One region of the Lactobacillus crispatus genome, then DNA from elsewhere that is predicted to be linked to it. Evidence: riboswitches for the same ligand, from Rfam matches in the RefSeq annotation. Region 1 holds a riboswitch; the other holds the start of a gene.

Evidence for each region. A riboswitch is a leader RNA that binds a small molecule or an ion and turns the genes downstream of it on or off. The one in region 1 is predicted to bind lysine.
Region 2: another riboswitch for lysine. It lies ahead of J6L97_RS00655 (ABC transporter substrate-binding protein/permease); the one in region 1 lies ahead of lysA (diaminopimelate decarboxylase).

The regions. Positions count from the first base shown of each region.
Region 1 is NZ_CP072197.1:1,349,410-1,352,780, reverse strand. It holds gene dapF (diaminopimelate epimerase) at 1-139, opposite strand, end outside; gene J6L97_RS06520 (aspartate kinase) at 148-1,503, opposite strand; lysine riboswitch at 1,701-1,874, shown strand; gene lysA (diaminopimelate decarboxylase) at 1,962-3,272, shown strand; partial or broken gene dapD (2,3,4,5-tetrahydropyridine-2,6-dicarboxylate N-acetyltransferase) at 3,287-3,371, shown strand, end outside.
Region 2 is NZ_CP072197.1:133,460-136,830, reverse strand. It holds gene J6L97_RS00665 (DNA-3-methyladenine glycosylase) at 1-358, shown strand, start outside; gene J6L97_RS00660 (IS30 family transposase) at 386-1,420, opposite strand; lysine riboswitch at 1,605-1,778, shown strand; gene J6L97_RS00655 (ABC transporter substrate-binding protein/permease) at 1,889-3,371, shown strand, end outside.

The DNA of each region.
Region 1 (3,371 bases):
GAAGCAGTCCAGTTTGTGGATTGGTAATCTTTTGCGTAAAATTTTTTAGCTCGGCGTCACTTAATTCGTGTTCGAATTGTGTTTGATCAAGAATAAAGAAATGATTTTGCGAACCGTGAACTTTGAATAAATTAATCATAATGCCCCCTAATTAAAAAACTTTTGATAAATAATTTTTACTGCTTCATCAGCCTTTTCTTTTTTAGTACCGATCATGATTGAAATTTGAGAAGCTCCCTGATTGATCATTTGTGGTGAAATATCATGATCGCCTAAAGAATCGATAATTTGACGGCTGATGGTATGTTTTTGTCGCATTCCTTCGCCGACAACCATAATAATTGCATAATCTTCAATCCATTCGAGTTGATCTGGATTAATTGTAGCTTGAATTTCATTACAAATTTGATCAATTAACTGATCGTTTAGAAAATCATTGTTAAAAATAATGGTAATATCGTCAATCCCAGATGGCATATGCTCATATGGAATATTATGTTGGTATAAAATTTGTAATATACGTAAGGTGAAACCAGCTTCTTTATTGAGCAAATATTTATGCAAATATAATGCGGAAAAATGTTTTTGGCTGGTTACGCCGGCTATTGCATTATCTGGGACAAAATCCTTTTCTGGGACAATCATAGTGCCAGGATTGCTAGGATCATGAGTATTTTTCACATTGATAGGAATCTGTCCTTGAATAGCAGGAATCAATGCTTCATCGTGAAAAACAGAAAAGCCAGCATATGACAACTCTCGCATTTCGCGATAAGTCATTTTCTTGATGGATTGGGGATGCTCAATAATATGAGGATTAGCGGCAAAAATCCCATTGACATCTGTAAAATTTTCATAGAGATCAGCATGAAAGCCGCGAGCTAGAATAGCCCCGGTAATGTCTGACCCGCCACGGGAAAAAGTGGCGATATTACCAGACGGAGTCATGCCAAAAAAGCCAGGAAATACGATACGTTCATCAGCCTTAATTTTAATTTGGTCAAGATTTAAGTAGCTCTCTGGATTGACAATGGCATCATTGGGCTCGCCAGTCACGATTAAACCGGCTTCAGCCGGATCAAGAAAACGACTATTAATTCCTTGATGGCGTAAAATTAAAGTAATTAAACGAGCATTAAGCCGTTCACCATGTGCCTTAAATGCAGCTAAAAGATATTTTTCGTTAGGATAACCCTGATTGGGCAACTCTAATAAAATTTGTTTAATAATACTTAATTCCGTATCTGCTAAGCCAAAATAATGACCAATTTCTTGATAGCGACTAAAAATTTTATTCACGATTTCAACACAATTCTTGTGCTTTAAGGCTAAATCTGCGTACTTGATTAACAGATCAGTAACTTTGATATCTGTTGTATTCCTTTTGCCTGGGGCAGAGACAACCATTACTTGTCGTTGAGGATCGCTGAGAATAATTTGAATTGCTTGTGCAACACTTTCACCGGTAGCTAAAGAAGAGCCACCAAACTTTACGATTTTCATTTCAAAACTCCTTTTGTTTTCAGAAATCATTAATTTAAATAAAAAAGTCAGACTAAATTTAATTGAATTCTAACATTCTTTTTTAATCTTGCAAGTGATGACTGTAATTTATCACTCTAAATGCCGCATTGTTACAAATAAAATTAAATTTTTATAATAAATTTGTTGACTATATTTTTATAAAATTGTAAACTACAGTCAATCGAAGAGGCGCAGCCGACATAAGTAACAATTCTGAGTTGGGCAAAACGAAGATGAATTGTAAAAGGGGAGGTTGCCGAAGCTGAGTCATGCTAAAGGCTTGAGCTGGGGCGTAGTTGAATAAACTGCGGACTGTCGCGAACAAAATTCGCGGAGCGCTATCGACCATAGATTAAGTAGAAATTAATCCATTGTTTGTTTGGCGCAGACAATGGATTTTTTATTAGCGTTTCGCCTGAAAAAGACAGGAGAACAAAATGAATTCACAAATTGCAGTAGATCAGATTAATGAGCAAGGCCATTTAACGATTGGTGGAGTTGATACAGTAGAATTAGCTCAAAAGTATGGTACGCCATTAGTAGTTTATGATGTCGATCAAATTCGTCGACAAATTCGGGCTTTTAAGAAAGTTTTTGAAGAAGAAAACATGGCCTATGCTGTTAGTTATGCAAGTAAAGCTTTCGCAGCAATCGCAATGTATCAAGTTATTGCAGAAGAGGGAGCATACACTGACGTAGTTTCAGCAGGTGAGTTATTTACTGCAATAAAAGCCAATTTTCCAATGGAGAGAGTTAGCTTTCATGGTAATAATAAATCATTAACTGAATTGGAAATGGCTGTAAAAAATCATGTTGGCAAAATTATTATTGATAATTTTCATGAGATTCAGTTATTGGCGCAAGTTTTAAAAAAGTACGATGCTACGATTAGTGTCATGTTGCGTATTGCACCAGGGATTTCAGCACATACCCATGAATATGATCAAACAGGTCAGATTGATAGTAAATTTGGCTTTGATCTTGAATCAGGTCAAGCAGAAAAGGCATTAAAACAAGTTCTAGCTAATCCTAGGATGAAAATGTTGGGGATTCATGCTCACATTGGCTCACAGATTTTTGCCTTAAACGGCTTTGAAATGGCAGCACAAAAATTAATGGTAGTAGCGCAAGATTGGCGAGAAAAGTATGGCTATCTTGCACAAGTTATTAATGTTGGTGGCGGTTTTGGGATTAAATATACCCAAGAAGATCATCCATTACGACCAGAAGAATTTGTTAAGACGATTGTTAAGGTGATCAAAACTGAAGCTGAAAAAATGAATTATCCTTTACCTGAAATCGATATTGAACCGGGAAGATCAATTGTTGGTCCAGCCGGTTACAACCTTTATACGGTGGGTAGCCGTAAGGATATTCCAGGTTATCGTTCTTATATTACTGTCGATGGCGGGATGGGAGATAATATTCGCCCTGCACTTTATCAGGCTAAGTATGAAACAGTTTTAGCCACCGATCCACAAGCGCCTTTGACTGAACATGTTCGTATTGCTGGTAAGTATTGCGAGAGTGGCGATATATTAGCAGAAGATCAAGCTTTGCCACAAGTCAAAGCTGGAGACTTGTTAGCGATGTTGGATACAGGTGCATATGGGTATTCAATGGCTTCAAATTATAATCGTAATCCTCGACCAGCAGTGGTATTTGCAGAAAATGGTAAAGCAAAATTAGTCATTAAGCGTGAAAGTTTAGAAGACTTGGTTCATTTAGATCAATCATATTTAAATTAGAAAAGAGAAAAAAGATGGCAAAGTTAGATGCAAAAAGTATTATTGATTACATCGGTAATGCACCAAAAAAGACACCGGTAAAAGTCTTTATTAAAGGAG
Region 2 (3,371 bases), 1.0 Mb from region 1:
TGCCACTAGGGTTCAGAATGAACCACAGGGGGTTTTAATCCGTGCAATCGATCCCACTTTAGGAATTGAGACCATGATCAAGAACCGTCATGGTAAAGATGGCGTTCTTTTGACTAATGGTCCCGCAAAAATGATGCAAGCTTTTGGTATTCATGATAAAAATTGGAATTTGCACTTTTTATCAGACTCCCCTTTCGCCATTGATCTTGATGATCGTCATAAAAAAATTCCCCAGGAAATAATTGCTGCAGCGCGTGTTGGTATCAATCAATCTGATCCCGTTTGGGCTAACAAAAAATTACGTTTTTATGTAGCAGGAAATCCTTATGTTTCTGATATGAAAAAGAGAAATTCCTGAATTGTCAAATTAAGTGCAACAGTTAGGCTATGAGGAAATATATTGCTTGAAGAGTTCTTCTGCTGTGTGATATTGAAGGATTCGACGATGTTTGCGGTTAATGGCATCAGTTGCCTGTTGAACATAAGCAGCTGACTTATCTTTCATGCTTTTGCCTTTAGGGAAGAATTGACGCAGAAGTCCATTGCAGTTCTCATTGGTGCCTCTTTCCCATGGAGAATATGGGTGGGCGAAGTAGATCTGGCAGCCTTTGATCTTGGTCATATCCGCAAACTCAGAGCCATTGTCAAACGTGATCGATTTAAACCAGGCAGGATGTCTGTCAATCTCATTTTGAAGCAGCCTTTGGCATGTGCTTGCCCGATAGTCAGGAATCTTGATAACTACTTCAAAGCGTGTGGTTCTTTCGGTCAAAGTCATTAAAGCAGGCTGATTCTTGCGTCTGACGCCTTTAACCAGATCTCCTTCCCAGTGCAGCGGCGTTTTTCTGTCTTCAATCTCTTTAGGACGCTGTTCAATGGAATTGCCAAGATTCTTCTTGTGCAAAGCATGACCGCTCTGGCCGTGATGACGCTTGTTCCTGCGTCTTTTGAGCTTCATAGGCAGATCAATATTGCTTATGTCCAGCAAGCCCTGATCAATATAGCGATAGACAGTTGGTGTGCTGGGACAAGGGTAGCCTGGCATAGTCCTTTTGAATTCACCAACGAATTCATCGATGCTGGTGGCATCAAATTTAGCTTTGAAGCGTCTGGAGAGCATTCTCAAAAAGACAGCATAATGCTTCAATGGATTGCGCTGATAGCAGTTTTTGCGACGCTTCTCATAATAAAGCTGTGCAGTATCAGCGTAATAGTGCTCATACAATAAATAGCTGCTGTCTCTTTGCAGGACGCTTCCGCGTTTGATTTCGCGACTGATTGTCGACTTATGGCAGCCGACTTCTTGAGCGATAACAGTACGGGAAGTTATGCCGGAATCCAGCATTGCTTGAATTTGTCCACGTTGTACGCTGGTTAATTGATGATAGTGCTTAGAAATGCTAGAATTTGAATTGGTCATGAAGATCTTCCTTTCTTGATTTTTCGTCACTTCAAGTTTAGGTCTTCATGGCCTTTTTGTTTAACACTTGGTGTTGCACTTCAATTTTAAATCCGGGAAAAAGAGAAATTATGAAACTAATAATGGTTGGGCTTGACAAATTTAACTTTTTCTTCTAGTATTCTTCATTAGTTAAATATTTTTCCAATGCAATAGAGGTTGCGACAATCACAAGTTAAGTTTGAGTTCGCGAAAACAATGATAGTTAACTTAGGGTTGCCGCCGAAATAGATTTAATATTCGCGTGTTAATCTGTTGGGCTATAGAAGAATATTCTATAGACTGTCCTGGTTAGTCCCCAGGGAGCGCTATAAGATTTGGTTTAAACACTGATGATTATGACCCTCGCAATTCTTTGGAAGAGCGAGGTTTTTGTTTACTCTTTATTGTGTTGGCTTTATGTTAAAACTATTTTTGGAGGTTTTATAATTGAAGTCAAGATTTAGATGGATGGCTGTAATAATGTCTGTCCTACTCAGTTTATTTATCGGTTTTTCTCTTAGTAACAATCAGACTCAAGCTGCTAAGAAAGATTCTGGCACGTTAAAAATAGGTATGGAGGCAAACTATCCTCCATACAACTGGACTCAGCCAACCAAAGCTAATGGAGCTGTTCCAATTGATGGTTCTAACTCCTATGCTAATGGTTATGATGTTCAAATTGCCAAGATCATCGGTAAACGACTACACAAAAAAGTAATCGTAGAAAAGACTCAATGGGATGGCCTTTTACCAGCTTTAACTTCAGGTAAAATTGACTTAATTATTGCTGGTATGTCTCCTACTGCCGAAAGACGCAAGGCAATTAATTTCTCAGAACCTTATCGTAAAAGTACTTTCGTCGTAATTACTAATAAGGCAAGTAAATATTCTAATGCTAAGAAGTTGACTGATTTCAAAGGTGCCAAGTTAACCGCACAACAAGGAACTTTGCACTACGATTTAATCAAGCAATTAAAAGGTGCTAAAAGAGAACCAGCTATGCGTGACTTTTCAGCCATGCGTCAAAGTTTAGCTTCTGGCACCATTGATGGTTATGTTGCTGAAGATATTGAATTTGAAAGTTACCACAACGTTAACCCTAACATTATTGCAGTTAACTTAAACAAAATGGCTGGCTTCAAAGTTGACCATGACGATTCCGTAACTAGTATCGGGGTTAAAAAGGGTAATACCAAGCTTTTAAATGAAGTTAACGCTACTTTAAGAACTATTTCTAATAAAAAGCGTGATCAATTAATGTCACAAGCCATCAAGGAACAACCTAAGGCTGGTAACGAAACTAAGAAAGAAAACTGGCTAGTTACTACTTGGAAGCAATATGGTGGCATGATTATGTCAGGTATTGGCATGACCTTGCTTTTAGCTTTAGTTGGTACCATTGTTGGTTTCTTTATCGGCTTGCTTGTAGGAATTATTCGTACCATTCCTACTCCAACTACTCGCGGCAAGCGTTGGACTTTGAACGTAGTTAAGTGGTTATTATCTGTTTATGTAGAAATCTTCCGTGGTACACCAATGATGGTTCAAGCAGCCGTAATCTACTATGGTATTGCCCAATTCTGGCACTTGAATTTAAATAGAACTGTAGCTGCTTTGATTATTGTGTCAATTAACACTGGTGCTTACTTAGCTGAGGTTATCCGTGGTGGTATTATTTCAACTCCAGAAGGTCAATTCGAAGCAGCTAGTGCACTTGGTATGACCCACAACCAAAGAATGTGGCATATCATCTTGCCTCAAGCTATTAGAAACTGTTTACCATCAATCACCAACGAATTTATCGTTAACATCAAGGATACTTCAGTATTGAGTATCATCTCAGTTTCTGAATTGTTCTTTGTTGGTACAACTATTGCTAGTCAATCATTCAAGTTCTTCCCAACTTACTTAATGATTTCTGCAATTTACT